4 regions of the Arthrobacter sp. MOO21 genome follow, and region 3 is predicted to be linked to each of the others. Evidence: riboswitches for the same ligand, from Rfam matches in the RefSeq annotation. Region 3 holds a riboswitch; each other region holds the start of a gene.
What was found. A riboswitch is a leader RNA that binds a small molecule or an ion and turns the genes downstream of it on or off. The one in region 3 is predicted to bind thiamine pyrophosphate.
Positions count from the first base shown of each region.

Region 1: it holds a riboswitch for thiamine pyrophosphate, as region 3 does, so the genes downstream of both, thiD (bifunctional hydroxymethylpyrimidine kinase/phosphomethylpyrimidine kinase) here and thiO (glycine oxidase ThiO) in region 3, are expected to answer to the same signal.
Region 2: it holds a riboswitch for thiamine pyrophosphate, as region 3 does, so the genes downstream of both, thiC (phosphomethylpyrimidine synthase ThiC) here and thiO (glycine oxidase ThiO) in region 3, are expected to answer to the same signal.
Region 4: it holds a riboswitch for thiamine pyrophosphate, as region 3 does, so the genes downstream of both, AC2JAJ_RS09455 (ECF transporter S component) here and thiO (glycine oxidase ThiO) in region 3, are expected to answer to the same signal.

Region 1 covers NZ_CM170671.2:3,586,518-3,594,202, forward strand. Annotated here, with positions in the region: gene AC2JAJ_RS16690 (Rne/Rng family ribonuclease) at 1-3,075, shown strand, start outside; TPP riboswitch at 3,237-3,334, shown strand; gene thiD (bifunctional hydroxymethylpyrimidine kinase/phosphomethylpyrimidine kinase) at 3,324-4,853, shown strand; gene rplU (50S ribosomal protein L21) at 5,116-5,424, shown strand; gene rpmA (50S ribosomal protein L27) at 5,486-5,749, shown strand; gene obgE (GTPase ObgE) at 5,866-7,455, shown strand; gene proB (glutamate 5-kinase) at 7,460-7,685, shown strand, end outside.
Region 2 covers NZ_CM170671.2:3,484,114-3,491,798, forward strand. Annotated here, with positions in the region: gene AC2JAJ_RS16165 (glucose-6-phosphate dehydrogenase) at 1-817, opposite strand, end outside; gene ffh (signal recognition particle protein) at 902-2,485, shown strand; gene AC2JAJ_RS16175 (alpha/beta fold hydrolase) at 2,589-3,323, shown strand; gene thiC (phosphomethylpyrimidine synthase ThiC) at 3,320-5,149, opposite strand; TPP riboswitch at 5,144-5,251, opposite strand; gene AC2JAJ_RS16185 (amidohydrolase family protein) at 5,344-6,426, shown strand; gene AC2JAJ_RS16190 (VOC family protein) at 6,526-7,401, shown strand; gene AC2JAJ_RS16195 (hypothetical protein) at 7,508-7,685, shown strand, end outside.
Region 3 covers NZ_CM170671.2:3,131,867-3,139,551, reverse strand. Annotated here, with positions in the region: gene moeB (molybdopterin-synthase adenylyltransferase MoeB) at 1-493, opposite strand, end outside; gene AC2JAJ_RS14645 (TetR/AcrR family transcriptional regulator) at 578-1,243, shown strand; gene AC2JAJ_RS14640 (DUF3107 domain-containing protein) at 1,293-1,517, shown strand; gene AC2JAJ_RS14635 (hypothetical protein) at 1,551-1,853, shown strand; gene AC2JAJ_RS14630 (thiazole synthase) at 1,923-2,741, opposite strand; gene thiS (sulfur carrier protein ThiS) at 2,746-2,982, opposite strand; gene thiO (glycine oxidase ThiO) at 2,979-4,253, opposite strand; TPP riboswitch at 4,246-4,364, opposite strand; gene thiE (thiamine phosphate synthase) at 4,392-5,075, shown strand; gene AC2JAJ_RS14610 (RNB domain-containing ribonuclease) at 5,115-6,602, shown strand; gene AC2JAJ_RS14605 (MFS transporter) at 6,607-7,685, opposite strand, start outside.
Region 4 covers NZ_CM170671.2:2,048,557-2,056,241, forward strand. Annotated here, with positions in the region: gene AC2JAJ_RS09415 (Na+/H+ antiporter subunit D) at 1-1,015, shown strand, start outside; gene AC2JAJ_RS09420 (Na+/H+ antiporter subunit E) at 1,012-1,557, shown strand; gene AC2JAJ_RS09425 (MrpF/PhaF family protein) at 1,554-1,832, shown strand; gene mnhG (monovalent cation/H(+) antiporter subunit G) at 1,822-2,232, shown strand; gene AC2JAJ_RS09435 (DUF4235 domain-containing protein) at 2,236-2,499, opposite strand; gene AC2JAJ_RS09440 (CDGSH iron-sulfur domain-containing protein) at 2,587-2,835, opposite strand; gene AC2JAJ_RS09445 (iron-containing redox enzyme family protein) at 2,974-4,059, opposite strand; gene AC2JAJ_RS09450 (heme-degrading domain-containing protein) at 4,401-4,943, opposite strand; TPP riboswitch at 5,031-5,170, shown strand; gene AC2JAJ_RS09455 (ECF transporter S component) at 5,234-5,857, shown strand; gene AC2JAJ_RS09460 (ABC transporter ATP-binding protein) at 5,857-7,407, shown strand; gene AC2JAJ_RS09465 (energy-coupling factor transporter transmembrane component T family protein) at 7,404-7,685, shown strand, end outside.

The DNA of each region.
Region 1 (7,685 bases), 450 kb from region 3:
GCAACGCCGGAGGCCCCAACTGGTGCCGGTCCCGTCGCCGCACCGGCCCCTGAGGCAGAAGGCGAGGCGAAGCCCGTCCGCCGCCGCCGGGTAGCCACCCGCAAGGCAGCGGCTCCGGCCCCGGCCCAGGAGGCGGCCGTTCAGGACGCAGCCCAAACGCAGCCTGCACAGGAGCAGGGGAACGACGCCCAAACGGTCGAAGACCGGGCCGCCGGCAACCAGGCGGCCGGGGCCCAAAGCCCTGGTGTCCAGGGCACGGAAGCCCATGCCGCCGATGCCCAGGCCTCCGATGCCCAGGCCGCCGAAGCCGACGCTCCGCAGGCAGCGGACGAAGCAGAAGCCGCGGAGGAAGGAAAGCCCGCCGCCGAGGCTGCCAGCCCCTTTGCTTCCCTTTTCATGGAGCCTGGCTCGCCGACGTCGGTACTCTTCCAGGCCCCGGACCTCAGTGCTGTGCAGCGCCCCGCGGCCGCCGCGGCCGAGCCGGAAGAGGACGAGGAAGAGGCCGAAACGGACGACGCCTCAGGCCGCCGCCGGCGGCGCAGCCGTGGCCGCCGCGGGCGCAGCCGCCTGGGCGGAACCGAAGATGACACCGAGGGCGGCGCCGGCACGGACGCCGAAGGCGCTGAAGATACCGACGAGGACGCCGGGGGACAGCTGGAGGACGGCGTAACGTCCCGTCGCCGTCGTCGCCGCCGCCGTGGCGACCAGGACCTTGAACTGACCGGCGGCGGGGATGATGACCCGCCCAACACCGTGACGAGGGTGCGCGCCCCGCGTCCCGTGAGCGAGGCGCCGGCCAGCAACCGGGTAGCCAGCGTGAAGGGTTCCACGCGCCTGGAAGCCAAGAAGCAGCGCCGCCGTGAGTCACGAGACACCGGACGCCGCCGCACCGTCATCACGGAGGCGGAGTTCCTGGCGCGCCGGGAGTCCGTTGACCGGCAGATGATCGTCCGCCAGCGCGACGACAGGATCCAGATCGCCGTCCTCGAAGACGGCGTGCTGGCCGAGCACTTTGTCTCGAAGACCCAGCAGGACTCCCTCATCGGCAACGTGTACCTGGGCAAGGTGCAGAATGTGCTGCCGTCCATGGAAGCTGCGTTCGTGGACATCGGCCGCGGCCGCAACGCCGTGCTGTACGCCGGTGAAGTGAACTGGGAGGCCGTCAACCTCGAGGGCAAGCAGCGGCGCATCGAAAACGCCCTGAAGTCCGGCGACACGGTCCTGGTCCAGGTGACCAAGGACCCCGTGGGCCACAAGGGTGCCCGCCTGACCAGCCAGATCTCGCTGCCGGGCCGGTACCTGGTCTACGTCCCCGGCGGTTCCATGACCGGCATTTCGCGCAAGCTGCCCGACGTCGAACGCAACCGGCTCAAGCGCATCCTCAAGGACCGGCTCCCCGAGCAGGCCGGCGTCATCGTCCGGACCGCCGCCGAAGGGGCATCCGAGGAAGAGCTGACGCACGACATCAACCGGCTGCGGGCCCAGTGGGAGGGCATCGAAAGCCAGTCGAAGTCCACCAAGATCCTCGCTCCCGAACTGCTGTACGGCGAACCGGACCTGACCATCAAGGTGGTCCGCGACGTCTTCAACGAGGACTTCTCCAAGCTGATCGTGTCCGGGGAAGAGGCCTGGGACACCATCGAGGCCTACGTCACCTATGTTGCTCCGGACCTTGTGGGGCGCCTGGAGAAGTGGACCAAGGACCAGGACATCTTCTCAGCCTGGCGGATCGATGAGCAGATCCACAAAGCCCTGGAGCGCAAGGTCTTCCTGCCCTCCGGCGGCTCGCTGGTGATCGACCGGACCGAAGCCATGACCGTGGTGGACGTCAACACCGGCAAGTTCACCGGCAGCGGCGGCAACCTCGAAGAAACGGTGACCAAGAACAACCTCGAAGCTGCCGAGGAAGTGGTGCGCCAGCTCCGCCTGCGCGACATCGGCGGCATCATCGTCATCGACTTCATCGACATGGTCCTGGAATCCAACCGCGACCTGGTCCTGCGCCGCCTGGTGGAATGCCTTGGCCGGGACCGCACCAAGCACCAGGTTGCCGAGGTCACGTCATTGGGCCTGGTCCAGATGACCCGCAAGCGCATGGGTACCGGGCTGCTCGAGGTCTTCGGCGAACAGTGTGAAGCGTGTGCCGGCCGCGGCGTGGTCACCTACGACGATCCTGTGGAGCACCGCCGTGCCAACATCGTGGCGGCTGAGCACCACGTGCAGCGGTCAGAGAGCCGGCCCGAGGGCCGGGGGGAAGCCTCCCGGAGCGAAGGCCAGCGGACCGACAACAGCCAGCCCGCCGGACGTTCCGAGCGCAAGCGGCGGCGCGGACGCGGCGGCCAGCAGCCGGAGCCCGCCCCGGCACCGGCCGTCCATGTGCACACTGTCCATCCGGACCCCGCCGACGCTGAGCGGCACGCCAAGGCGGAAGCCACAAGGCTGGCCCTGGCGAACATCGCCGCAGCGGCCCATGCGGCGCACCTGCACGACGACGAGGTCGCTGCCGCCCGCCAGGCGCCGCCCGCGCCGCCGGCGGTGGAGCAGCCTGCCCCGGCTGAAGCCGACAAGCACGACGCCGGCACCCGGCCCGCTGCCGTCCTCACCTTCGGCGGCGAGACGGTGCCACTGCCGTTCGTGGAGCACGCGGGGGAGCAGCAGGCACAGCCCGCCTTCACGCTGGACCGGCTCGCGGAAGCGTTCGCGCACCTCGGGCAGCCAGCTCCTGCGGCGGAAGCCGCAGCGGCCCAGCCGGTGGAAGCAGCGCAGGAAGCCAAGCCTGCGGACGTGCTGCGGGAGCCGGAGCCTGTCGCCGCCGTACCGGAAACGGAACAGGCGGCGCCGGACCAGTCCCGCCAGCGGCGGCCGCGGCGCCACCGCGGTGCCAGCCGTGCCCAGGGTGCTGCCAACGAGACCACCGTCCAGCACCACGAGAACGCGCCGGCGTCCGCCGGGGGCCACTCGCACGAGGCCAAGGCCCCGGATACGGTGAAGGCACAGGCGGCCACAGCGGAGCCGGGCAAGGTTGCCGGGGAGCCCATCATCCTCGGCGTCGGAGTCCCGGCCTCGGAGCTCTAACCCCGGAGCTCCCGTAAGGCATGGCCAACACGGCCACTGGAAGTCCCCGTTGCGTGGACGTTTCCCCCGCGAAGTGCGGGGGAACTGTCCACATGGCGGGGACTTTCTGCGTGCCCGGCCCTGTCACCTTTCCCCCGGGTGCACCCGGGCAGCTAGGCTGGGGAACCGACACGGGGTGCCGCGCACAGGGCCGGCTGAGATCCACACCCGTTGAACCTGTCCGGCTAGTACCGGCGAAGGGATGTCTGTTGTCTTCCACCCTTTCCTTGCCCCTGCCTGCTGCGCCCGTTGCTTCCACCGTGGGCCGTGCTGTTCCCCGGGTCCTCTCCATCGCGGGGTCTGATCCCTCCGGCGGCGCTGGCATCCAGGCCGACCTCAAGAGCATCGCCGCGCACGGCGGGTATGGCATGGCGGCCATCACCGCTCTCACCGCGCAGAACACCCGCGGCGTCCAGGCTGTGCACGTTCCGCCTGCCGCCTTCGTGGCGCAGCAGCTTGATGCGGTCAGTGATGACATCTGCATCGACGCAGTGAAGATTGGCATGCTCGGTGACGACGCCGTCATCCGTACTGTCCGCGAATGGCTCGCCACGGTGCGTCCCGCCGTCGTGGTCCTTGACCCGGTGATGGTGGCCACCAGCGGTGACCGCCTGCTGAAGGAGTCCGCAGAAGCTGCGCTCCGGGAACTGCTACCCCTGGCGCACCTCATCACACCGAACCTTCCCGAACTCGCAATGCTGGTGGGCGGCGAGCAGGCGCAAACGTGGGAGGCGGCACTGGACCAGGGGCGGCACCTGGCGGATGCAACCGGCGCAACCGTCCTGGTGAAGGGCGGGCACCTGAGGGGAACGGCGTGCCCTGACGCGCTGGTCAACACCTCCGGCCAGCTCTCCAGCGAGGTGGTGGAGGTGCCCGGACACCGGGTGCCCACCCGCAACAGCCACGGGACCGGCTGCTCGCTGTCATCCGCGATGGCCACGGTACAGGCGCGCCTGGGCGACTGGGAAGCATCCCTGCGCACGGTCAAGCCCTGGCTGGCCGGCGCGCTCGAAAACTCAGGACAGTTGGATGTGGGCCAGGGAAACGGTCCGGTCCACCACTTCCACCACATCCGGCCTGCACTGCCGGAGGGTGGCTTCGCTGCCCGGCTGTGGGCGGAATCCGAACAGTACCTGGCGGAGATCTACGGGCTCGAATTCATCCGCGGCCTTGCCGGCGGCCACCTTCCCGAAAAGGAGTTCGCCTACTACCTCGCCCAGGATGCGATCTACCTGAACGGCTACTCGCGGGTCCTTGCGCGGGCCAGTGCACTGGCCCCATCCGAGGCGGAGCAATTGTTCTGGGCGGGATCGGCCCGGCAGTGCCTCGAAGTGGAGTCGGAACTGCACCGGTCGTGGCTCAGCACCCGACCGGCGCAGGACGGACTCGGCCCCGTGACCAAGTCCTACGTTGACCACCTCACCGCTGCCTCGGCGTCGGGCAGCTACGCGGTGCTGGCCGCGGCCGTCCTGCCCTGCTTCTGGCTCTACGCCGAGGTGGGCGAAAAGCTGCACGCGCAGTTCCTTGCAGCAGGGGAGCCTGCCGGGCACCCCTATGCGGACTGGCTGCGCACTTACGCCGACGAGGGCTTCGCCGAAGCCACGCGCCACGCCATTTCGATCGTTGATGGTGCCGGCCGGGCGGCCCCGGAGCACGAGAGGGACGCGATGGTAACGGCCTTCAGGCAGTCCTGCCGGCTCGAAGTCGACTTCTTCGACGCGCCGCGACTCTATTCCTGACACTCCGCCGGCTGCGGCGCCGGTAGTATGGAACGGCACGGTAACGGCGCAGCCGTGGGCTTGTGGTTGCTATCACAACCCACCCGCCGGAACCAGCCTCATTTGCGGCCGGAGACGAACCTAGCGTATTCTTGATCTTCGGTGCTTACGCCAACACTTGGGTTTCTGACCCCACGGCGTTGAGGCACAGCGAGAAGCCAGGCTTATGTGGCCGGTACCGCACGCAATTTTGTTATAAACGTCGAGAGAAGTGAGTTCCCAAGTGGTGTACGCGATTGTCCGCGCAGGCGGCCGCCAAGAGAAGGTTTCCGTTGGAGACTTCGTTACCCTGAACCGCGTCGCCGGTGGAGCCGGCAGCACCATTGAGCTGCCCGCCCTGCTCCTGGTTGACGGTGACAAGGTCACCTCCGCCGCCGCCGACCTGGCCAAGGTTACTGTTACGGCTGAAATCCTCCAGGACCTCCGCGGTCCGAAGATTGTCATCCAGAAGTTCAAGAACAAGACCGGCTACAAGAAGCGCCAGGGTCACCGCCAGGAACTGACCAAGGTCAAGATCACTGGCATCAAGTAACCTCCGGTTACTGTTCAGGTATTTCAACAGATTCCCCAGAATTTAAAGGCAGGCATTTCAGATGGCACATAAAAAGGGCGCGAGCTCCACTCGCAACGGCCGCGACTCCAACGCTCAGTACCTCGGTGTGAAGCGCTTCGGCGGCCAGGTAGTTTCCGCAGGCGAGATCATCGTCCGCCAGCGTGGCACCCACTTCCACCCGGGCGCCGGCGTTGGCCGTGGCGGCGACGACACCCTGTTCGCCCTGACCCCGGGCGCCGTTGAATTCGGCACCCGCCGCGGTCGCCGCGTCGTCAACATCGTTGCTGCTGCAGCTGCAGAGTAACAACCAGTTCTGAAGTGGTGGAGCGGGCCTGTTGGTCCGCTCCACTGTTCTTTTAACCGCATTACAATCGATGTGGCGTCCACGGGCGCCGCATAAACAGCTTTGAGGAGATCCACGTGGCCAGCTTTGTAGACCGGGTAGTCCTGCACGTATCCGGCGGTACCGGCGGCCATGGATGCGTCTCCGTCCACCGTGAGAAGTTCAAGCCGCTGGGCGGGCCCGACGGCGGCAACGGCGGCAACGGCGGCGACGTGATCCTGCGCGTCGACCACCAGACCACCACCCTCCTTGACTACCACCACGCACCTCACCGGCACGCCAGCAACGGCGGCCCGGGCATGGGGGACTGGCGCGGCGGGAAGAACGGCGAGACCCTTGTCCTGCCCGTCCCGGACGGCACAGTGGTCAAATCCAAGGACGGCACTGTCCTGGCGGACCTCGTCGGCGAAGGTACCGAGTACGTTGCGGCCGCCGGCGGCCTGGGCGGCCTGGGCAACGCCGCCCTCTCCTCGCAGAAGCGCCGCGCACCCGGTTTCGCGCTCCTGGGAATCGAAGGCGACTCCCGGGACATCGTGCTGGAACTGAAGTCCATCGCGGATATCGCGCTGGTGGGTTTCCCGTCCGCGGGCAAGTCCAGCCTGATCGCCGCCATGTCCGCCGCCAGGCCCAAGATCGCGGACTACCCGTTCACCACGCTGATCCCCAACCTTGGCGTCGTGCAGGCCGGCGACGTCCGGTTCACCATCGCCGACGTTCCGGGCCTCATCGAAGGCGCCAGCGAAGGCAAGGGCCTGGGGCACAACTTCCTCCGCCATGTCGAGCGCTGCGCGGCCCTGGTCCACGTGCTCGACTGCGGCACCCTGGAATCGGACCGGGACCCCCTTTCGGACCTTGCCATCATCGAGGCCGAGCTGGAGAAGTACGCCGTGGACATGAGCTACGCGGGCCAGGACGGCAAGGTGGTTCCCCTGAACCACCGCCCCCGCCTGGTGGCCTTGAACAAGGTGGACCTGCCGGACGGCAAGGACATGGCCGAATTCGTCCGTCCGGAGCTTGAGTCCCGCGGTTACCGCGTCTTCGAGGTGTCGGCCACAAGCCACGAGGGCCTGCGCCAGCTGGGCTTTGCCATGGCCGAGATCGTCAAGGCCGCGCGCGACGCTGTCGAAGCTGCACCGCCCAAGGTCCAGCCGGCAGTGCTGCGGCCGCGCGCCGTCAATGAAACCGGGTTCAAGATCCGGCGCGAGGAAAAGAATCTGGAGCCGCTGTTCCGCGTCCTGGGCGAGAAGCCTGAGCGCTGGGTCAAGCAGACCGACTTCACCAACGAGGAAGCCATCGGCTACCTGGCCGACCGGCTGGCTAAGCTGGGCGTGGAAACAGAACTCTTCAAGCAGGGCGCCAAGCCGGGCGACACTGTGGTCATCGGTGAGGATGACGGCGTCGTCTTCGACTGGGAGCCCACCATGATGGCAGGGGCTGAGCTCCTGGCCTCGCCGCGCGGCACCGACGTCCGGTTTGCCGATATCGGCGACCGCCCCACCCGCAGCCAGAAGCGCGAGGAGCAGCTGGAGCGCCGCGAGGCCAAGGCTGCCGCCCGCGCCGAGCTTGAGGCGGAGCGGAAGGCCGGGATCTGGACGGAGTCCGTCAGTGGACGCCGCGCCGCCCAGCCCCTCAGGGAGAGCGGAGCGGAAGCGGACGATGACTTCTAGGGCCATGGCGGCCGAACCGCTGGTGCCCACCGACAGAAGCGTGCTGGCAGGGGCCCGCCGCATCGTGGTGAAGGTCGGTTCGTCGTCGCTGACCAGCATCAAGGGCGGAATTTCGGAGGAAGCCCTGACCGCCCTCGCGGATGCGTTGGCTGCCAAGCGCAACGCAGGCACCGAAATCATCCTGGTCTCCTCGGGCGCCATCGCCGCCGGCCTCGCTCCGCTGGGCCTTG
Region 2 (7,685 bases), 350 kb from region 3:
TGAAGGGGGCGCCCACGCTGCTGGCCCGCAGGACAGCCGAGACCGCATCCCGCAGGTCGCGCTCGCCGATGGTGGCCGGCGGCTCGATGGCCATCAGCGCCATGACCTGCAGGAGGTGGCTTTGGATCATGTCGCGGAGGGCACCGGCGTCGTCGTAGTACCGGGCCCTGCCTTCCAGGGCCAGGTCCTCATCGAAGAAGATCTCCACCTTTTGCACGTGCTGCCGGTTCCACACCGGTTCCAGGAAGTTGTTTGCGAACCGCAGCCCCAGGATGTTCAGGACGGTGGCCTTGCCCAGGAAATGGTCCACGCGGTGGATGTGCTCCTCCGGGACCAGTCGCGCCAGGGTCTGGTTCAGGGAACGGGCTGATTCCTCGCTCGAGCCGAACGGCTTCTCCATCACCAGGCGGGTGCCTTCCGGCACGTCCTCCGGCCGGAGCACCTCGCAGGCCTGCTGGCTAATTCGCGGCGGAAGGGCAAAGTAGACCGCTACCGGCCCCGGCAGGTCCGCGAGCAGCCGCGCCAGCGCCCCCTGGGCCGTAACGTCCACCTGGTGGTAGACGGTGTCCTTCTGCAGCCTTTCCAAGGCTTCTTTACCGGACTTGTCCGCGCCACCGGCCGCCGCTGCCGACGACGACTGGACCCGCTCCCGCCATTGTTCCGGCGTCCACGGGTCCGAGCCGGCCCCCACCAGGCTGAGGCCCTCCGCACGGCCCGCCGCGACCAGGCGTGCCAGGCCGGGCAGCAGCAACCGTCCGGTGAGGTCGCCTGAGGCGCCCAGGATGAGCAGGGTCTTCACAGTTGTTTGGCTCGTCATTGGGCCAGCATGCCACCTACCGTGCCCGACTTGATACCCTAGATAGTCGAGTCCCGATCATCTCCTGAAAGAAGTTCACGGCGCGTGTTCAATTCACTCTCTGACCGGTTGACAGCAACCTTCAAGAATCTCCGCGGCAAGGGCCGCCTCACGGAGGCCGATGTCGATGCCACCGTCCGGGAGATCCGCCGTGCCCTCCTGGACGCCGACGTCGCAGTTCCGGTCGTCCGCGAATTCACCGCGCGGGTGCGCGAACGCGCGCTCGGCGCCGAGGTCTCGGCAGCGCTGAACCCCAGCCAGCAGATCGTCAAGATCGTTAATGAGGAACTCGTGGAGATCCTCGGCGGCGAGACCCGGCGCATCCGCCTGGCCAAGAGCGGCCCCACCATCATCATGCTCGCCGGCCTCCAGGGCGCGGGCAAGACCACCCTTGCGGGCAAGCTGTCGAAGTGGCTGAAGGCCCAGGGCCACAGCCCCATGCTGGTGGCCTGCGACCTCCAGCGCCCCAACGCCGTCACCCAGCTGCAGGTGGTGGGCCAGCGCGCCGGCGTTCCGGTCTTCGCCCCGCACCCCGGAGCCACCTCCCAGGAGCTGGACCAGCCCGCCGGCGACCCGGTCGCCGTTGCACGCGCCGGCGTCGAGGAAGCCCGCCAGAAGCTGCACGACGTCGTCATCGTTGACACCGCCGGACGCCTGGGCGTGGATGCGGACATGATGGAACAGGCCCGCCAGATCCGCCGCGCCATCGTCCCCAACGAAGTCCTCTTCGTCATCGACTCCATGATCGGCCAGGACGCCGTCAACACGGCCCTCGCCTTCGACGAAGGCGTCAACTTCACCGGCATCGTGCTGTCCAAGCTCGACGGCGACGCCCGCGGCGGTGCCGCGCTGTCCGTCGCATCGGTCACCGGCAAGCCCGTCATGTTCGCCTCCACGGGCGAGGGGCTGGATGATTTCGAACTCTTCCACCCGGACCGGATGGCCTCGCGCATCCTGGACATGGGCGACATCCTCACGCTCATCGAGCAGGCGGAGAAGGCCTGGGACAAGGATGAAGCTGCCCGGATGGCGAAGAAGTTCGCCGACCAGGAGGACTTCACCCTCGAGGACTTCCTGGCCCAGATGCAGCAGATCCGCAACATGGGCTCGATGAAGAAGATGCTCATGATGATGCCGGGTGCGCAGAACATCCGCCAGCAGCTGGAGCAGTTCGATGAACGCGAAATCGACCGCGTCGAGGCAATCGTCCGCTCCATGACCCCGCATGAGCGGCTGGCACCGAAGATCATCAACGGCTCCCGCCGCGCCCGCATCGCCCGCGGCTCCGGCGTCCACGTCTCCGAGGTCAACGGCCTGCTGGAACGCTTCGCCCAGGCCCAGAAGATGATGAAGAAGATGGCGCAGGGCGGCATGCCGGGAATGCCGGGAATGCCAGGCATGCCCGGCGCCGGCGGCGGTGCCCGGAAGAACGCCAAGAACGCCCCGAAGAAGAAGGCCAAGTCCGGCAACCCGGCGAAGGCCGCGCAGGAGCGCAAGGAAGCGGAAGCCCGGCGTGCCAACGCTGCCAAGGCACTGCCCACCGGGGCAGCCTTCGGCCAGCAGGGCGGCGACTTCGACCCTTCGCAGCTGAACCTGCCCAAGGGGTTCGACAAGTTCCTCGGCAAGTAGCCCCGAGACCCAGCTAGGTAGCGCCAGGTGTCGTTTTGACGGTTCAAAACGACACCTGGCGCTACTCACTTAAGATGACGGCGCCGTGGAATAGGGTTGGGACATGTTCAAGCAAAGGGTAGTGTTCGTGCACGGCGCCGGAAGCTTCGGTGCCGCTGCCTGGCCGCGCCAGCACGGCATGGCACTGTCCTACGACGCCTTGTTCCTGCGCCGGCACGGCTACGATGCGGCCACCGAGCCCCTGGCCTCCTCCTTCGCCGAGGACACCGCCATCGTGCTGCGGTCCCTGGCCGACGACGGGCGGGGAGCCGCCGGGGGACACGTCGTGGCACACGCCCAGGGAGCCATCGCTGCGATGATGGCCGCCGTTGAACGCCCCGACCTCGTCTATTCCTTAACCCTGGTGGAGCCGGCGTGCCTCTCCCTGACCGCCGAACTGCCGGCCACGGGCGCGCACATCAGCCTGATGCAGCCCCTCTTTGAGGTCCGGCACCAGCTCAGTGACGAGGACTTCCAGCGTGAGTTCGTGCGCCGGGTCTACGCCACGGACCTGCAGCAGCCCGCCACCGCCGAGGAGAAGCGGTCTGCCCGCCGGCTCCGGCTCCAGGCGCCGTCCTGGGAGGCGCCGCTGCACATTGTCCCGGGCGTTCCCACCCTGGTCCTGACCGGCGGCTGGGAGCCGCTGTACGAAGAGATTGCCGGCTACCTGCGGGAGACCGGTGCCCTGCACCGCGTTGCAGCGGGCGGGCACCGGCCCCATGATTCGCCGGACGGGGACCGGGCCATCCGGCAGTTCATCAGCCAGGTCAGTCGAAGCCAGACTGCCCGGGCGTCCTAGCTGCCCGCGGGGACCTGCAGCTCGGGCAGGTAGACCTTTCCGCCGGACGCCAGGAATTCCTGGCTCTTTTCGCGCATTCCGGACGCCATTTCCGCCAGCGCGGCCTGCGAGTCGGCTGAACCGTACTCGTCCCGGATGTCCTGGCTGATCCGCATCGAGCAGAACTTCGGCCCGCACATGGAGCAGAAGTGGGCCGTTTTGGCGGGTTCCGCCGGAAGGGTCTCATCGTGGAACGCCTCGGCGGTCTCCGGGTCCAGGGACAGCGCGAACTGGTCGCGCCACCGGAACTCGAAGCGGGCCTTGGACAAGGCGTCATCGCGTTCGTGCGCGCCGGGGTGCCCCTTGGCCAGGTCCGCGGCGTGGGCCGCGATCTTGTAGGTGATGACGCCCGTCTTCACGTCGTCCTTGTTGGGCAGGCCCAGGTGTTCCTTCGGGGTGACGTAGCAGAGCATCGCCGTGCCGTACCGCGCGATCTCCGTCGCGCCGATGGCCGAGGTGATGTGGTCGTAGCCGGGGGCAACATCGGTCACCAGCGGCCCCAGCGTGTAGAACGGGGCCCCCTTGCAGAGTTCCTGCTGGCGCTCCACGTTCTCCCGGACGAGGTGGAACGGAACGTGGCCAGGGCCTTCCACCATCACCTGGACGTCGTATTCCCAGGCCCGCTGGGTCAGCTCCGCCAGGGTGTCCAGTTCCGCGAACTGGGCGGCGTCGTTGGCATCGGCGGTGGCGCCGGGGCGCAGGCCGTCGCCCAGGGAGAAGGCGACGTCGTACTTGGCGAAGATTTCGCACAGCTCATCAAAGTGCGTGTACAGGAAGTTCTCCTGGTGGTGTGCCAGGCACCAGCCGGCCATGATGGAGCCGCCGCGCGAGACGATCCCGGTGACGCGGTTGGCGGTCAGCGGCACGTACCGCAGCAGCACCCCGGCGTGGATGGTCATGTAGTCCACGCCTTGCTCGCACTGTTCGATGACGGTGTCGCGGAAGATCTCCCAGGTGAGGGCGTTGGCTTCGCCATTGACCTTTTCCAGGGCCTGGTAGATGGGCACGGTGCCGATCGGTACGGGGGAGTTGCGGATGATCCACTCCCTCGTGGTGTGGATGTCGTCACCGGTGGAGAGGTCCATGACGGTGTCGGCGCCCCACTGGGTGGCCCACTGCAGCTTGTCCACCTCTTCGGCGATGGAACTGGTGACTGCCGAGTTGCCGATGTTGGCGTTGATCTTCACCAGGAAGGCCTTGCCGATGATCATCGGTTCGGATTCCGGGTGGTTGATGTTGCTTGGGATGATGGCGCGGCCGGCCGCCACCTCGCTGCGGACCAGTTCGACGTCGCAGTTTTCGCGCAGCGCGACGAACCGCATTTCGGGGGTGATGATGCCCTTCCGGGCATAGTGCATCTGCGTCACCGTGCGGCCTTCGACGGCGCGGCGGGGCACCGGCTGCGCGCCCTTCCACTCCGCAGAGGCGGCGCCGCGGCGCATCGCCGAGCGGCCGTCGTCGAGCAGGTTCCGCTCCCTGCCGCTGTAGGCCTCGGTGTCCCCGCGCTCCGCGATCCACTGCTCCCGGAAGGGCTGCAGGCCGCGTACCGGATCACTGCCGGGTCCTGCTGTCCGGTAGGTCCGGAAGGGCGCGTTCGGCTGGCCGTTCGGCGAGTCCTCCAGCGCAATTTCCGTCACCGGAACGCGGATCCCGTTCCCCGGGTCTTCGATGAACGCCAGCGAATGCGACTTCAGGGACTGGGTCACCTGGGGACCGGATTCTTCTCCCGCCAGCGCTGCTTCGGACGGAATCGGGGCAGGGTTCAACTGGGTGTTTTGTGTACTCAAGGAATACTCACTTCCTTCGCCGGCATTACCCGGACAGGTTCAACGGTCGCAGGCTGCATCAGCCCGATCTCAGCCCCTGCAGGGGCACCCGTGTGGTCAGGAACGAAGCTACCACACGCCCCGCAGGGACAAACGCGGCGAGCCCTGTAACATTCGCCGGTGCTAGCCTGTGCGGGCAGCGAAAGGAAGTCCGGATGCCAGAAGTAATCGAGTTCAGCGGTCCCGTCCTGACCAGGCCGGAGACCATGGAGCACGGGCTCTGGTCGGTGGACGGGCGTCTCACGTTCAGCCGCCCTGCAGCACCGCCGGGCAGGATCCTCGCCGGGTGGGTCCTGCCGGGATTCGCGGATGCGCACTGCCATATCGGTCTGGGTCCAGGCGGGCCGGTCGATTCCGCCACCGCTGAAGAACAGGCCCGGGCAGACCTCAACGCCGGCACGCTCCTGGTCCGGGATGCGGGTTCACCCGCGGACACGCGCTGGATGCAGGGCGGCCGGGACTTTCCGGTCCTTATCCGTGCCGGCCGGCACGTCGCGCGGACGCGCCGCTACCTGCGCGGTTTCGCGGAGGAGGTTGAGCCGGGCGGACTCGTTGAGGCTGTCCGCAAGCAGGCGCGCGACGGCGACGGCTGGGTCAAACTGGTGGGGGACTGGATCGACCGGGGCATCGGTGACCTGGCCCCGTGCTTTCCCGCCGCCGTCGTCCGCGATGCCGTGCAGGCGGCCCATGACGAAGGCGCGAGGGTGACGGCGCACTGTTTTGCCGAGGACACCCTGGACCAGATGCTGGACGCCGGAATCGACTGCATCGAGCACGCCACAGGGCTCCTGCCCCGCCACCTGCCGCGCTTCGCCGAGCAGGGCGTACCGATCGTGCCCACCCTCATCAACATCGCGACATTCCCCGACATTGCCGCACAGGCTGAGCCGAAGTTTCCGCGCTACGCCGCGCATATGCGGGCGCTGTGGGAACGCCGGTCCGAACGGGTGGGGGAGGCCTACGAAGCGGGCGTCCGGATCTTCGCCGGGACTGACGCCGGCAGCGTGATCGGACACGGGCGGATCGCGGATGAGATCCTTGCCCTGCACGCCGCGGGCCTGCCCATGGCCGCCGCCCTGGACGCCTCCTGCTGGTCGGCCCGCGCCTGGCTGGGAGCCGACAGCATTGCCGAAGGTGCCCGGGCCGACGTCGTGGTGTGCCGGGAAGACCCGCGGATGGTTCCGGAGACGATCAGGGTGCTGGCCCACGTGGTGCTGGGCGGGCGCGTCATCCGCTGAGCGGAAATCTTCGGCCGGCACTTGGAATAAATTGAAGCTTCAAGTAATTTTAATAAGTGGCCGTCACATCCGGAGGGCCTCCATCACAGGGAGCATTCAATGACCACAGAAGCCGCCACCCAGGACCTTCTTCCCGCCGACCTTGCCATGGGCACCGTCATGCTCAAAGTGGGCGACATGAAGGTCATGACCGACTACTACCAGCGGGCCCTCGGCCTCGACGTCGTCGCCGAGCAGGACGGGGGCATCTACCTCGGCCGCCTGCAGAAGCCGCTGGTGCACCTGGCGCCCGCCCCGGGGCTGAACCTTCCAGGCAGGGGTGAAGCCGGCCTCTTCCACACCGCTCTGCTGTTCGAGGATCAGGCCTCGCTCGCGGCCACCATCGCCACAGCCGCCCAGTACGAGCCGCGGGCCTTCACCGGCAGTGCCGACCACCTCGTCAGCGAGGCCTTCTACTTCACCGACCCCGAGGGCAACGGCATCGAACTCTACTGGGACAGGCCCCGCAGCAACTGGTCCTGGAACGGCACCGACGTCGTCATGGACAGCCTGGCGCTGCCTCCCCAGCGGTACCTAGAACAGCACCTCACCGAGGAGTCGCTCGAAGGCCAGCGCACCGCCGCCGCCGGCGTCGGGCACGTGCACCTGCAGGTGGGCGACGTCCAGACCGCGCGGGACTTCTACGTCGGAACCCTCGGGTTCGAAAAAACCGCAGGCTGGCACGGCCAGGCTTTGTTCGTCTCCGCGGGCCGGTACCACCACCATATGGCCATGAACGTCTGGAACAGCCGCGGCGCCGGCCCCCGCAAGGACACGCTCGGCCTGGGCGAGGTTCTCATCGAAGTTCCCACCGGGGACGACGTCGCGGCGCTGGCCGACCGCCTCAAGGTCGCCGGGGTGCCGGCGCACCACACCGGCGCCGAACTGCGCTTCGAGGATCCGTGGCGCAACAGGCTCCGGGTGGCGGTCCGCTAGGGCAGCGCGTGCGCACGGCCGCCGGCAGCTACTAGGCTGATGCCGTACGCCCGGGGCCCCAAAGGTGCCCGGAACGCAGCTTTGCCGACGGAAGAAGGGCACACCCATGGGCTTCACCGAGATCTTTGTCGCCACCCATGACGCAGCGCTGAAGCGCGCCGGCGTCCTCGACGAGGGCCGCGCCGGGGCTGCCGCGGCTCCCGCAGGCGGGGCGGTGCGGATCCAGGGGATCAGCGATTTCGAAGTGGAACAGCTGGGGGACCTCGCCGGGACTGCCGTCCATG
Region 3 (7,685 bases):
GGATGGCAGCGGCGTCATTCACCAGATACCTCGTGGCAAAGTTGTCGGCCCCGTCGAGGATCAGGTCGTAGCCGGCGAACAGGTCCAGGGCGTTGGATGCGTCCAGCCGGACGTTGTGCAGCCGGACGTCCACCAGCGGGTTCAGCGCGGCGATCGCGTCGCGGGCGGATTCGATCTTGGGCCGGCCAACGTCGCTGACGCCGTGGATCACCTGGCGCTGCAGGTTGCTGAGGTCAACGGTGTCATCATCGACGATGCCCAGTGTCCCCACGCCGGCTGCAGCCAGGTACAGGAGGGCGGGCGAACCCAGGCCACCGGCACCGATGACGAGCACTTTGGCGTTCTTGAGCCGCCGTTGGCCGAGCGCGCCGATTTCAGGAATGATCAAGTGGCGCGAATACCGTTCGACCTCTTCGGGGCTGAGTTCCCCGGCAGGTTCCACCAGCGGATCCAGGGACAGGGTTGAAACATTTGCGGTGAAAGACGAAGCCATACTTCAATGTATGCCCCAGGATACTGCCGGGTCATATTACCCCGCAGTAAAGTGAAGGTAACTGCAATGGAAAGAAGGATAACTGTGGTCCCTGAAGCACGGGCTGACCGCCCGCCCGCAGCCGAACCGCAAACTCCCTCCCGCCCCGCAGGCCAACGGTCCGCCCGGCTACCCCGGGACGAACGGCGCGCGCAGCTTCTCTCCGCAGCGCAGGAGGTCTTCGTGGCCAACGGTTACCACGGCGCGGCCATGGACGAGATTGCCGAGACGGCCCATGTCAGCAAACCGGTGCTTTACCAGCACTTCCCGTCCAAACGCGAGCTGTACCTTGCCCTGCTGGAAAGCCACCTCGCCTCGCTGACCGAGCTGATGCTTGGCGCCCTGAACTCCACCACCGACAACGACGAGCGCGTGCAGGCCGTGATGCGTGCCTACTTCCGTTTCATCGCCAGTGACGACCAGGCGCACCGTCTGGTGTTCGAATCGGACCTGATCAACGACCCCGATGTCAGCTCGCGGCTGGAAACCTTCAACCGGACATTTGCCGATGCCATTGCACGCGTGATCGCAGAAGACACCAAACTCCCCCACATTGAAGCGGCACTCCTGGGCCGGGGTTTGGCCGGCATGGCGCAGGTCAGTGCACGGTACTGGCTCGAAACGGACGGGAACCTCGACCTCGATGTGGCCAGCGACCTCATCTACCGTTTAGCTTGGCGCGGAATCTCTCGCTTCCCCAAAGAGTCCTAGACTACAAATAAGACATCATCAACCGCATTGACTGGCTGGGAGGCCCCCTTTGGAAATTAAGATCGGCGTTCAGAATGTGGGCCGGGAAATCGTGCTGGAATCAACGCAGGACGCGGAGACCGTGGCCAAGGTTGTCGGCCACGCAATCAGCGAAGGAAACGAACTGCGGCTGAAGGATGACAAGGGACGCCTGATCATTGTTCCGGGAAATGCCTTGGCATACGTGGAGATCGGCGCCGAAGAGGTCCGGCGCGTAGGCTTCGGCCAATTCTAGTCCGGCCGCCGGCACGTTCCTGCAAGGAGATCCATGCTTTCGCTGACCATAGTGGTGCTGGCCACCGTTGCCGCGGGTTTCATTGTCTGGGCCAATGACAGGCGGCATGCCAAGTACGGCGCGGGTGTTGCCGCCGGTGTCGCCGCGGGTGTCGCTGCGTTGACGTGGATCATCCTGGTGGCGGCCGGGTTTGGCTACCTGCCCGGACTGACCTGGCTGCCGTGGGTCCTGCCCGTGGTGCTCGGCACCGCGGCTTCCATCGGCGCCGTCGCCTACCTTGGCCGCACCCGTGCGCGCCACGACATGGAGCGGCTTACTGCCATCCTCCGCCGGTGAACGGGCTTTAACGCGACTGTGGCCACCACCCTTCCCGGGGTGGTGGCCACAGTCGCGTTAAGGCGCGGTTCAGAGGAACTCGGCGCGGCCCTCCATGGCCGACGACGCCAGGGCGTGTTCGCGGCGCGGGATGCGCCCGGCTGCCTTCGCCATACGCCCGGCAATCACCGCATGCTTGAATGCCTCGCCCATCAGTGCGGGGTTCTGGGCCCGCGTCACGGCAGTGGCCAGCAGCACGGCGTCGCAGCCCAGCTCCATGGCAAGGGCGGCATCGGAGGCCGTGCCGATGCCGGCGTCCAGGACCACGGGCACCGAAGCGCGGGAAACGATGAGCTCGATGTTGTGCGGGTTCAGGATCCCCAGCCCGGTACCGATCGGTGCGCCCAGCGGCATCACCGCGGTGGCGCCAAGGTTTTCCAGCCGCAGTGCCAGCACCGGATCATCGTTGGTGTAGGCAAAGACCTTGAAGCCGCGGTTGACCAGCTGCTCCGTGGCGTCCACGAGTTCGACGGCGTCGGGCAGGAGGGTCTGTTCGTCGGCGATGACCTCCAGCTTCACCCAGTCGGTCTCCAGCGCCTCCCGCGCCAGCTCCGCGGTGAGGACCGCGTCCCGGGCCGTGAAGCAGCCGGCGGTGTTGGGCAGCACCCGGATGTTGTGGTCCACCAGCAGCTGGAACAGCGAGCCGGTCTCGGCCGTGGAATAACGGCGCATTGCCACTGTTGTCAGCGCCGTCCCGGAGGCAAGGAGAGCGGCCCCGAGGCCGTCCAGGCTCGGCGCCCCGCCGGTGCCCATGATCAGCCGCGATGCCAGTTCGACGCCGTCGATCACCAGGGCGTCGCCCGGCGCGGCAGCCTGGCCTGCGGGGTTGATGGTGCTGGTTTCGGTCATGGTGTCAGCCTCCCTGTACTGCAGTGACGAGTTCGATGTCGTCGCCGTCGGCGAGCGCCGTGGCGAACCATTGGCTGCGGGGCACCACCTGGGCATTGTGCGCGACGGCGACACCCAGCTTCCTGCCATCAGTCGCCTGGCCGTCGGCCGCGAGCGGACGGCCGGTGACTTGGCTGACGAGCATGGTGATGGACGCGCCGTCCACCACAGTGTGCGGGTTTCCGTTGAGGGTGATGTTCATGCTGTCTCCTTGATGTGGGTGCCGGTGGCCGCCAGTGGCCGCGAGAACCTGTCCGGACTGAACGGGGACCAGCGGGGGTCGGCGGTGCCGTCCAGAAGGTCCCGGCAGATGGCCGCCGCCGCGGGGGTGAGCAGGACGCCGTGGCGGAAGAATCCGGTGGCGATGATGAGGCCGGGAATGTGCGCGCCCGACCCGGCCGGCAAGGGCACCCGGCCCAGCAGCGGGGCGTTGTCCGGCGTTGCGGGACGGGCGCGGGCGGTGCATTCGAGCAGTTCCAGTTCGGCGACGGCCGGCACCAGCGCCTGGGCGTCCCGGAGCAGTTGGTAGACGCCGCCGGCGCTCACCGCATCCGGGAGCGCATCCTCACGCTGGGTGGCTCCGATCACCACGGTTCCGTCCTGGCGGGGAACGATGTACACGGGAAGCCCGTGGACCAGGCCCCGCACCGTTGAGGTCACCAGCGGACGGAGGTGCTGGGGGACGGCGAGGCGGAGGATGTCCCCGTGCACGGGGCGCAGGGGCAGGCGCAGTCCGTCGGGCAGTCCCCCGAGTCCAGGAGCCTGCAGCCCGTTGGCCACCACCGTTTCCGTGGCGTGGATGGTGCCGCCGCCGGCGAGGCGCACACCGGCAACCTTTCCGCCGTCCCACAGCAGCCCGGCGGCCCGGTCCTGCACCGCAAAGCCGTCAGCGGCACCTTCGACCGCAAGTTCGGGGGTCCGCGCGGCGGCACCGGCGAGGGCCAGCCGGATTGCGCCCACCAGCCGGCGCGGATCCACTTGGTGGTCGGCCGGCGTGTCCAGGGCGCAGGCAATGCCGGGGCTGAGCAGGGGCTCGCGCCGGCGGGCCTCCCGCACGGTGAGGGGTTCCACTTCCAGGCCGTTGGCCTGCTGCACCCGGCGCAGGTCCATCAGCGCCGCGCGGTCGGCGGCGTCGGCACCCACGGCGAGGGTCGGCGTCGTCAGGTATCCGGAATCCGAACCCGTTGCGGCGGCGACTCCGGCGGCGAAGCCGGGCCAGAGCGAGGATGACTCGAGCATGAGTTCCAGGAGGTCCTCCTCCTGGTAGTGCAGTTCGCTCACCGGCGCCAGCATGCCCGCGGCGGCCCAGCTGGCGCCGCTTCCCGGTGCGTCATCCACCAGTACCACCGACCGCCCGGAGCGCTGCGCCTCCCAGGCGATGCCGTGCCCCACCACTCCCCCGCCGATGACGGCAACGCCGGCATGGATCCGGGGATCTTCGGGCCCGGATGAAATGTCGAGGGGAATGCCCATCTGTTTCCTTCCCTACGCCGGTATTAACCGGATCAGGTCAAGCGGTCGGCTCTGACGCCCTCTCAGCCCGGCGCTTTATGACAGCTGCCGCAGGCTCCCGCAGTACCTGCCCAGTTTAGAGGAACTAGGCTTGCACGCATGAATCAGTCCCCCTCATTAATTCCTGCCCTCGATACCGCACGCCTGTACCTCTGCACGGATGCGCGCCGGGACCGCGGTGACTTCGCGGAGTTCGTGGATGCCGCCTTCGCCGGCGGTGTCGACATCATCCAGCTGCGCGACAAGGGCATCGAGGCGGCGGAGGAACTGGACCTCCTGGCGGTCCTGAAGGAGGCCGCACTGCGGCACGGCCGGCTGTGGGCAGTGAACGACCGGGCGGACATCGCGGTGCTGTCCGGGGCGCCGGTGTTCCACATCGGCCAAAAGGATCTTCCGCTGGCTGCCGCCCGCACCCTGGTCAACGGCAATGCCGCCATCGGGCTCTCCAGCCACACCCCCGGCCAGGTGGACGCCGCCCTCGCAGCCACTGCCGGCCCTTCCGGCCTGGACTACTTCTGCGTTGGCCCCGTCTGGGCCACACCCACCAAACCCGGCCGGACCGCCGTCGGCCCCGACCTGGTGAAGTACGCTGCCGAAGCCTCCGCCCAGGCCGGGGACCCGGTGCCCTGGTTCGCCATTGGCGGCATCGATCATGGCAACGTGCACCAGGTGGTGGAAGCCGGCGCGCGCAGGATCGTCGTGGTCCGCGCGATCACGGAAGCTGCCGATCCTGCCGCCGCGGCGGCCTCCCTGCTCGACGCGCTGGACAGCGCCAAGTCCTGAGCCTGCGCTATCGGCGTACTTGGAGATACGCTGAGTTTTGTGTCACACCATCGGCTCGCCCCCAACGTCCACGACCACAAGAATGCCCTTGAGGAAGCGCTGGGTGCGCTCCGGACGGAACTGGAGCTGCCCGGCCCGTACCCGGCAGAAGCCGTGGAAGACGCCGAAGCAGCAGTGGCGTCGCTGCAGCTGCCCTCCTACGACTTGACCGGCGTCGAATTCGTGACCATCGACCCGGCCTCGTCCACGGACCTGGACCAGGCGGTGTTCATCGAACAGGAGGGCACCGGCTACCGGGTGCTGTACGCGATCGCGGACGTGCCGGCGTTCGTTGCCCCCGGAGGTCCGCTCGACGCCGAGACGCGCCGCCGGGGCCAGACCTTCTACGCGCCGGACGGGCGCATCCCGCTGCATCCGGAGGTCATCAGCGAGGGGGCCGGCAGCCTGCTGCCCGGGCAGGAATGTTCCGCTTTCGTCTGGCATTTCGTGCTCGACGGCGACGCGGAGGTTTCCTCGGTGGGCGTCAGGCGTGCGAGGGTCCGCAGCCGCGACAAGCTCAGTTACAAAGGTGCGCAGGCGGCCCTCGACGACGGCAGCGCCCACCCCGTGCTGCATCTGCTGCGCGAGGTGGGCCTCAAGCGGGTGCAACTCGAGCGGGCACGCAACGGCGCCAGCCTGAACATGCCGGAGCAGGAGATCGTCCAGTTGCCCGACGGCGGTTTCCGGATCGACGCTGTCCCCCAGCTTCCCGTCGAGGACTGGAATGCGCAGATTTCGCTGATGACCGGCATGGCGGCCGCGCAAATGATGCTGGCCGGCAAGGTGGGCATCCTGCGCACCATGCCCGCGCCGGACGAGCGGTCCCTGCGGCACTTCCGGCTGCAGACCGAGGTGCTGGGCAGGCCGTGGGACGGGGAAGTGAGCTACGGCGAGTACCTGCGGTCCCTGGACCCCAGGGACCCGCGCCAACTGGCCATCATGCATTCGGCCGGCATGCTGTTCCGGGGCGCCTCCTACACCGCCTTTGACGGGACGGTCCCGGAAGACGCCGTGCAGTCCGCGATTGGCGCCGCCTATGCCCACACCACCGCCCCGTTGCGCCGCCTGGTGGACCGGTTTGTGCTGGTGATCTGTGAGGCGTTGAGCAACGGCGGGGATGTGCCGGCCTGGGCCCGTGAGGCCCTTCCATTGTTGCCCGGCATCATGGCAGGTTCAGACCAGCTGGCGTCACGGATGGAGCGGCTGGCACTGGACACAGTGGAGGCTGCGCTCCTGGTGAACCATATCGGGCAGGAGTTCGATGCCATCGTGATCTCCGGCTCAAAGCCGCAAAACGGGAACGGCAACGGGAAGAGCGGGAACGGCAAGAACGGGAACGGCAACGGCAGTTCGGGGATCATCCAGGTTGCCGAGCCGGCAGTAACCGCCCGCTGTGCCGGCGAACTGGAGTCAGGGACCAAGGTCCGGGTCCGGCTGCTGGCGTCGGACATCACGGCCCGCCAGGTCCACTTCGAACTCGTTCCCTAGCAGGTCAACTGCCTCCCTGGTGGTCGGTACTGCGCATGCGCACCGCGACCACGACGCCGGAGGTTGCGGTCAGGAGGGCGACGGCGGCAGTGGCGGCGGGTATCCCGAAGGCGTCCGCGAGCACTCCCGACAGCAAGGCACCCACGGCGAATCCGCCGTCGCGCCATAACCTGTAGATGCCCACCGAGCGTGCCCGCCACGCGGGGTGTGCCACGTCCCCGATGGCGGCGAGCAGGGTGGGGTACACCATGGCCGTACCTGCACCGAGGAGGATGACGGCGCCCAGCCAGGTGGCAAAGTCCGTGCCGATTGCCACCAGCCCCAGTGCCGCGGCCTGGACCAGCATGCCGGCGGTGATCAGGGATTTCCGCCCGTACCTGTCTGACAGTGCGCCGGTGGCGAGCTGGCCGGCGCCCCATACCGCCGGATAGACGGCGGCGAGGATACCGATCTCGCCCAGGCCCAGCCCGGCTGCGGCGAACAGGACCGGAAACAGGCCCCAGGCCAGTCCGTCGTTGAGGTTGTTGACCAGCCCGGCCTGGCTGGCCGCGGAGAGGGAGCGGTCCTTGAAGCTGGTGAGGGTGAACACCTGGCCCGTGGTGAGCCCGGCGCCCGCATGGCGGTGCGGACCGGAATGGCGGGAAGCTTCGGTTCTCGCATGGTCGTGGGTCTCCCGCACAGCCAGCACAGTCAGTCCGAGCCCCATGGCAATGTAGGCGGCACCGAGGAGGAAGGGGGCGGGCCGAAGGCCGTAGGTGGATGCAAGGTAGCCGGTGGCCAGCGCGGTGACGGCGACGCCCAGGTAGCCGGCGGCCTCGTTGAAACCCATGGCGAGGCCGCGTTGCCTGGGACCGGCGAGGTCCATTTTCATGATCACGGCAGTGGACCAGGTAAGGCCCTGGCTGATGCCCAGCAGCACGTTGGCCGCGACGATCCAGCCCCAGGACGGGGCGAGGATGAGCATCAGCGGGACGGGGACCGCTGCGAGCCACCCGGCAACGAGGACGGGTTTGCGGCCGTGCCTATCGGACAGGGTGCCCGCGAAGTAGTTGGTCACGGCCTTGGCCAGGCCGAAGGCGAGGA
Region 4 (7,685 bases), 1.1 Mb from region 3:
CGCCATGAAGCTGGGCGAACTGGACCAGGGCACCAGGACCCTGCTGCACGTCATGCTGCTGGTGGCGTTCGGCATCAAGGCCGCGGTGTTCCCGCTGTCCTTCTGGCTCCCGGACTCGTACCCCACGGCCCCTGCCCCGGTCACCGCCGTGTTCGCGGGCCTGCTCACCAAGGTGGGCGTATATGCGATGGTCCGGACCGAGACGCTGCTGTTCCCGGGCGATGCCCTGAACACGCCCCTGATGGTGGCGGCACTGCTCACCATGGTGGTGGGCATTCTGGGTGCGCTGGCGCAAAGCGACATCAAGCGTCTCCTCTCGTTCACCCTGGTCAGCCATATCGGCTACATGGTGTTTGGGCTGGCCATGTCCTCCGCCGCCGGACTGGCCGCGGCCGTCTTCTACGTGGCCCACCACATCACCATCCAGACCAGCCTCTTCCTGGTGACCGGCCTGATCGAGCGGCGGGGAGGCAGCTCCTCCGTGGACCGGCTGGGCGGCCTGGCCAAGCTCTCTCCCCTGCTGGCCCTGCTGTTCTTCGTCCCCGCCATGAACCTCGCCGGGATTCCGCCCTTTTCCGGGTTCCTGGGCAAGGTGGGCCTGCTGCAGGCCGGCGTGGAACTGGGGACGCCGCTTGCCTATGCCCTGGTGGTCGGCGGCGTGGTCACCAGCCTCCTGACCCTGTTGGCCGTCGCCCGGGTCTGGAACCGCGCGTTCTGGCGCCGGCCCACCGACGCCGAGCATCCGGATCCGGTGCTCCTTGCCGCACCGGCGGCGAGGGTTTCCGGTCCCGGAGCCAAGCCCAACGACACGGTGACGCTGCTGCCGCGCACCATGGTGGGCTCGACCATGGGCCTGGTGGTCATCGGGGTTGCCCTGACCGTTTTCGCCGGGCCGCTGTTCGAGCTGTCCGGCCACGCGGCACGGGACATGCTGGACCGGGCCCCGTACATCCAGGCGGTCCTCGGCGACGGATCCCCCGTTCCTGCCGCCCCTGTGGTGGGAGGAGGACGATGAGCCGGCAACGGATTTCCCTGCGCCAGGAGCTGCCGCTGCTGGTGTGGCTGGTGGTTGTGTGGGGGGCCCTGTGGCAGGACTTCAGCCCTGGCAACCTCCTGTTCGGCGCGCTGCTGGCGGTGGGCGTCGCGCGGCTGTTCTACCTTCCGCCGGTGGAGCTCAGCGGCCGGTTCAACATCCTGTATGCAGTGCCCTTCGCCGTGGTGTTCCTCGGCAAGGTGGTGGTGGCCAGCGCGCAGGTGTTCTACCTTGCCGTGGTCCGAGGGCCAAAGGTGACCAATGCCATCGTCGCTGTCCGGCTGCGCAGCCACCAGGACCTGCTGGTCACCGCCACGGGGCACGTGATCTCCCTGATTCCCGGATCCCTCGTGGTGGAGGTGGACAGGTCAACGTCCACCCTGTACCTGCACGCCATCAACATCACCTCCCGCGAGGACGTGGAAAGCCTGCGGAACGAGGTGCGGTCCATCGAGGCCGGCCTGATCCGGATCATGGGCACGCCGGAGGAACTCGAAGCCGTCCGAAAGGAGGCAGTCGCGTGATGGACGCAGTCCTGGCGGTGACCGCCGCCATCTTCTCCCTGGCTGCCGCCGGAGCGATCATCAGGATCGCCCGCGGCCCCTCGCTGCTGGACCGGGTGCTCGCCGCCGACGTGCTGCTGGCCATCCTGGGCGGCGCCCTGTGCATCGATATGGCGGTGAACCGGCACCTGAACAACCTCATGCTGGTGGTGGCCATTTCCATCATCGGTTTCATCGGGTCCGTCACGGTGGCCCGTTTCGTTGCCGACCGGAGGGTGGACCCCAATGAATCCTGACTTTTCCGGTCCGGACGGCTGGGTTGACCTGGCCTCCGCCGTCTTCATGGTGGTCGGTGCACTGATGTCCCTGGCGGCCGCCATCGGCCTGCTGCGCTTCCCCGACCTGATGTCCCGAATGCACGCAGCCACCAAGCCCCAGGTCCTGGGCCTGTTCCTGCTCCTGGCAGCCATCGGCCTGCAGCTGCGGACCTGGTGGGTGTGGCCGGTGCTGCTGGTGGCCTGGATCTTCCAGCTCCTCACCGTCCCCGTGTCCGCACACATGGTGGGCCGGGCGGGCTACCGCACCAAGCACCTGCACCGGGAGCTGCTCAGCGCGGACGAGCTTGAAGCCGTAGTGCAGAAAGCCGCCGCCGAGGCTGCCCGGAAGGACAGCTCCGACGATGGCGGCACGCGCTAGTTCCTAGACGATGTCCTGGCTCTTGGCGAAGCGGGCGATGGCGCGCTGGGTGCCGCGGTTGGCCAGGACCTGGATGATGGCGCTGACCGATGCCGAGATCAACGCGAAGGTCAGGGCCGAACGCAGGCTCGTTGGGACGTCCTCGTTCTTGCCGGTGGGCGCCTTCTGCCCGGTGGTCTTTTCCCAGATGCCGTTGACCAGCTTGGTTCCGGCCAGGCCTGCGAGGAGGCTCACCCCGGTCCCGAGCAGCTTGATGAAAAGGTTCATTCCCAGTACTCCTTGACAGCGGAAAGCGGACTGCCTCCAGCCTAGCCGTACACCCGGGCGCGCCCGGGTAGGCCCGCCCGCCGTGGCCTATCCCGCGGGGCGCTCCGTGCGGAACTTGATCATCTTGTGGGTTCCGTCGCAGTAGGGCTTGATGGCCGAGGCCCCGCACCGGCACAACGCCACGGTTTTGCGGTCGCGGGGCACCGGGCCGCCGGAGGGAGTGACGATCTCAAACTCGCCCCTGACAATCAGTGGCCCGTCGGGGCACACCACAATGGAACTGGCGGCCGGTTCCCCGGCGCCGTTTTCCGTGGTTTCCGGCTGCTCCTGGTTCACATTTGCTCCTCTGTGGTTCGGGCGTGGGCTTTGCCGCGGTGGCGCAGCCGGAGTTCGGCCTCCCGGATTCCAGGGCCTCGGGTTCGTCGGCCCAGCGCAGGGGAAGGATGTACTCGGCGTCCTGCCGCGGCCGCGGCGTCATGCCGCCACGGGCACTGCCGCCCGCAGCGATGATTTCCCGGACTCCCAGGAGCCCAGCAGGTGGGCCGACAGCCGGCTGTCGATGGCCATGACCGCCGTGGCACCGAACAAGACATCCCCCAGGAGTTCCGGCTCGGCCTCCACCAGCCCACCTGCCAGGTCCCGGCCGGCGATCTGTTCGTGCACGGCGTCGGCTTCCACATGTTCATCGAAGTAGTGCGTGACGCCGGCATCGAAACCGTGGCGGCGGAAGCCGTTGCCGTAAAAGCGGTTGGGCTGGGAGGACGTCATCTCGTAGATGGCCAGGTGGCCGGTGATGGCGCCGCGGAGCCGCCGGTTCAATCCGCACAGCGACATCAGGTTGACCGAAGCGAGGGAGACCGCTGGGACGGCGTCAACGTACGCGCCGTAGGAGTCATCCAGTCCGATGCCGCGCATGGTGCGGGCAAACAGGGCACTGTGCATCCGTTCTGGCCGGCCGCCCCCGTACTCGTCCGCCTGGATTTCCACGAGCGCGGCCTTGGCGCGGCCAGTGAGGCGGGGAATGGCCCAGGTATGCGGATCGGCTTCCTTCAGCTGGTACACCGATTTGTGCACCAGGAACTCCTTCAGCTGCTCCAGCGACGCCTTCCTGGCCACGTAGCGCGAGACACTCGGGCCGGTGTCGCTGGCAGCAAGGTCGAAGAGGATCCGGGCGACGTCGTCGCTGGTTGGATTGCCACCGGGCACCCGGCTCCCGGTGAAGGCGCCGGTGGCCGGAACGCCGTGTTCCCGGCCGACCTTCCGCGCGGCCTCACGGAGCGCCTTTTCGAAGGGCTCCTCGATCATCCGCCGGATCCGGATCAGTCCAGGCTCCCACTCCCAGTCGTCGGCGACGCCGTCGAGGCCTGAGTAGTGGAGTTCGTAAAGGCTGAAGAGGGAGAGCTGGATGTCCTCGTGGCCAATGATGTCCCCGGCCAGGGCCAGCTGTCCCGCCACCATGGCGTGCAGTGCGTCCAGGTCAGCCGCGGAGGAAGCCGGCGCCTGCACCAGGACTTTGAACAGGGCGCTGCTGACGGGTCCTCTGGTTTCCGGGATTCTCATGGTGCTCCTTGGTCTGCCGCGCCGATGCCGGGAACGAACGCGGGGGAGCCTGTGCCTGGCGCTGCCAGGCCGTGTCCTCCTCGAAACCCGGGAGGAATATAGTAAGCATGGCTTAGTAATTAAAGCCATGCGGGAACCGGGGATGAACTGCAGAACGCTTTCCGGGAGGGACCGTGCCTGACGGTCATGGGGGAGATGCGGAGCGTTCTGGTGCCGGACACCGCGCAGGAACACCGCTGGCCCGGTTACGTTGCCGCTGCGGCGGGAGCTGGCCCAGTCCATCGTCGAGTCGGTGGCCGCGGGTGCCGGGATCACCACGCACTTCGACGAATGAGCGGCAGCTACACCTCCAGCGCCGAGCCAAGGACGTCCCGGAGGGCTTCCACCACCAGGTCGTGGTCCTGCACCTGGGGCAGCCCGGAAACGGCGACGGTTGCCACCGCTCCCACTCCCGTGACGAAGATGGGGAAGGCACCCCCGTGCGCGGCGTAGCGGGACTGGTCGAACCAGGCGTTGTCTTCTATCCGGCCGCCGCCCAGCCGGCCCCGCAGGCCCACCAGGAGCGACGGCACCTCGTACCGTGCGGCGGTGCGCTGCTTGGCCCGGATCCAGTGGCCGTTGTCAGGCGTGGCGCCCGGCAGTGCGACATGGAAGAGGACTTGATCGCCCTTGGTGATGTCGATGGCGATGGGATGGTCCCGCTCCTTGCCCAGTTCCACGAGGAGGAGGCCAAGGTTCAGGGCGTCATCCGGGGAAAACCCGGGGAACTGCAGCTCCCGGACCTCCGCTTCGACGCGGGCGATCAACGCCTCCAGGGACCCTTCGGGCTGCGTGTCGAGGGAATCCGGATCGAACTCGGTCACATGCGGCGGATTGGCACTCATGCCCCACAATCTACCCCTCGCCAGGTGTAAACTTGACCACGCCCGCAAGGGCTGAAATACACGCCTGAATTGAACCAAAACCACCATTTACAACGACAGGGGAGCGCCGCCGTCGGCATCCCGGCCAGGCCGGGGAACCGCAGGTGGGCGCTGAGAGTGCGGACCGCCGCAGACCCTCGAACCTGATCCGGTTAGTACCGGCGCAAGGGAGTCGAGTTCTCGAAGTGATTGGCAACGGCACTCAACGCCGGATTGCCGCGCTTTCCCCTCCTGTTACCCAGGAGGATCACATGAGCACAGCAGCAATCAAGAAGACCACCAGCAAGTCCTGGCGCGTCGTGGACATCGTGGTGGCGGCCCTCGTCGCCATCGCCGGCGGCGTCATTTTCTGGGCCTGGTCCCAGGGCGCGGCCGCAGTATCCGTGCCGATGAACGCGGCCTACCCGCCCCTGACCGGCCTCATCGCCGGCGGCTGGATGATCCCGGGTGTCCTGGGGATGCTGATCATCCGCAAGCCCGGAGCTGCGCTGTTCTGCGAAACCGTGGCAGCCACCGGTGAACTCCTCATGGGTTCGCAGTACGGCACGTCCGTCCTGTTCTCCGGCTTCGTCCAGGGCCTGGGCGCGGAGATCGTCTTCGCGATCTTCGTCTACCGCAAGTTCAACCTGCCCGTGTCCCTGCTGGCCGGTGCGGCATCCGGCCTCTTCTGCGGCCTGAACGACTCCTTCGCGCCCTGGGGCTGGAACATCGCCTACTCCGGCGCGGACAAGCTGGCCTACATCGTCTTCTGCATGGTCTCCGGAGCCATCATCGCCGGCGCGCTGTCCTGGATCGCGACCCGCGGCTTGGCCCGCACCGGGGTCCTGAGCTCCTTCGCCTCGCGCAAGGCCGCAACGGAGCCCGTCTTCTCCTGATGCCCGCCGCTTCCCAGGACGCCGGGGCTCCCGCCAGGCCTGCCGCCATCACCGCCCGAGGCTGGGGCTGGCGGCATGCCGGCAGGTCCAAGCCGGCCGTCAACGCCCTCAACCTTGACATCAGCCCGGGGGAGCGCGTGCTCCTGCTGGGTCCCTCCGGCGCCGGAAAGTCCACGCTCCTGCATGCCCTTGCCGGGGTGCTGGGGGATGTGAATGACGACGGCGAGGCCGGGGATGCCGACGAGGCGGGTTCGCTGCTGGTCGACGGGGAGTCCCCGCGCGCCCGGCGCGGCCATGCCGGGCTGATGCAGCAGGACCCGGAGACCCAGGTGGTCCTGTCGCGGCTGGGTGACGACGCCGCCTTCGGCGCCGAGAACCTCGCGGTGCCCCGCGACGCCATCTGGGCGCGCGTACACGAGGCGCTGGACGACGTCGGGCTTGCCCACCTTCCGCTGGACCACCCGACGTCGGCCTTGTCCGGCGGGCAGAAGCAGCGCCTCGCGCTGGCCGGCATCCTTGCCATGCGCCCCGGACTGATCCTGCTGGACGAACCCACCGCCAACCTGGACCCGGACGGAGTGCTGGAAGTCCGCGACGCCGTCGCTCGCTGCCTCGACAAGACCGGGGCCACGCTGGTGGTGGTGGAACACCGGGTATCCGTGTGGAAGGACGTCGTGGACCGGATCGTGGTCCTGCAGCCCGGCTCCGCCGCTGAGGATGCCGTACTCCTGGACGGGCCGCCGGACCGCGTCCTTGCAGAGGCCCGGACCATGCTCGCTGCCGCGGGAGTCTGGGTGCCCGGTTACGTACCGGCAACCCGAAGCCGTGCGGCAGTTCCGGCCGCGGGGGCGGGCAACCTTCTGCTGGCCGCCGAGCAGCTTGCCGTTTCCCGCGAGCGTCCGCGCCGCAGCGGCTTCCGGAAGGTGCCGCCGGTCCCGGTCCAGGAAGGCCTCACGGCCCAGGTCCGGGCGGGGCAGGCGCTGGCCATCACCGGGCCCAACGGTGCCGGAAAATCGACCTTCGCCCTGACGCTCGCCGGCCTGCTGGAACCGGTGGCAGGGACGGTGTCCGCCACGCTGGACCTCAGCCGCGGCGCGGGCATCGATCCGTACAAGTGGAAGGCCGAACAGCTGATTTCGCGGGTTGGCACCGTGTTCCAGGAGCCGGAGCACCAGTTCGTGACGGGCAAGGTGCTCGATGAACTGCGCTTCGGCCCACGCCACCTGGGCCACGGCGGGGAACGGGTGGACGAGCTGCTGGAGCGGCTCCGGCTGACCGCCCTGGTGGATGCCAACCCGTACACCCTGTCCGGCGGCGAGAAGCGGCGGCTGTCCGTAGCCACCGTCCTGGCCGCCAGCCCGCAGGTCCTGGTGCTGGACGAGCCCACCTTCGGCCAGGACGCCAACACCTGGGCGGAGCTGGCATCGTTCCTGTCCGAACTACTGGACGCCGGCACCGCGGTGGTCTCCGTAACGCACGATGCCGAGTTCACCGCCGCCCTGGGCGGGGCCGAACTGCGGATGGCCGCGGCGGAAGCGGTGGCGCCATGAGGCAGCAACTCACCCTGCGCGGCAACCACGCGCTCCTGACCCGGGCCAACCCGCTGAGCAAGTTCGCCGCCGTCGTGCTCATTACGGCGGTCCTGGCGCTGTCCATCGACTGGGTCTCCGCCTCGGTGGCCCTGGTGTTCGAAGTGCTCCTGTTCCCGCTTGCCGGCCTGACGCCGTCCCTGTTGTGGCAGCGCGGCTGGCCGCTCATCCTCGCCGCCGCCGTCGGGGGCTGGAGCACCTCCATCCTGGCTCCGGACAGCGGGCGGATCCTGCTCGAC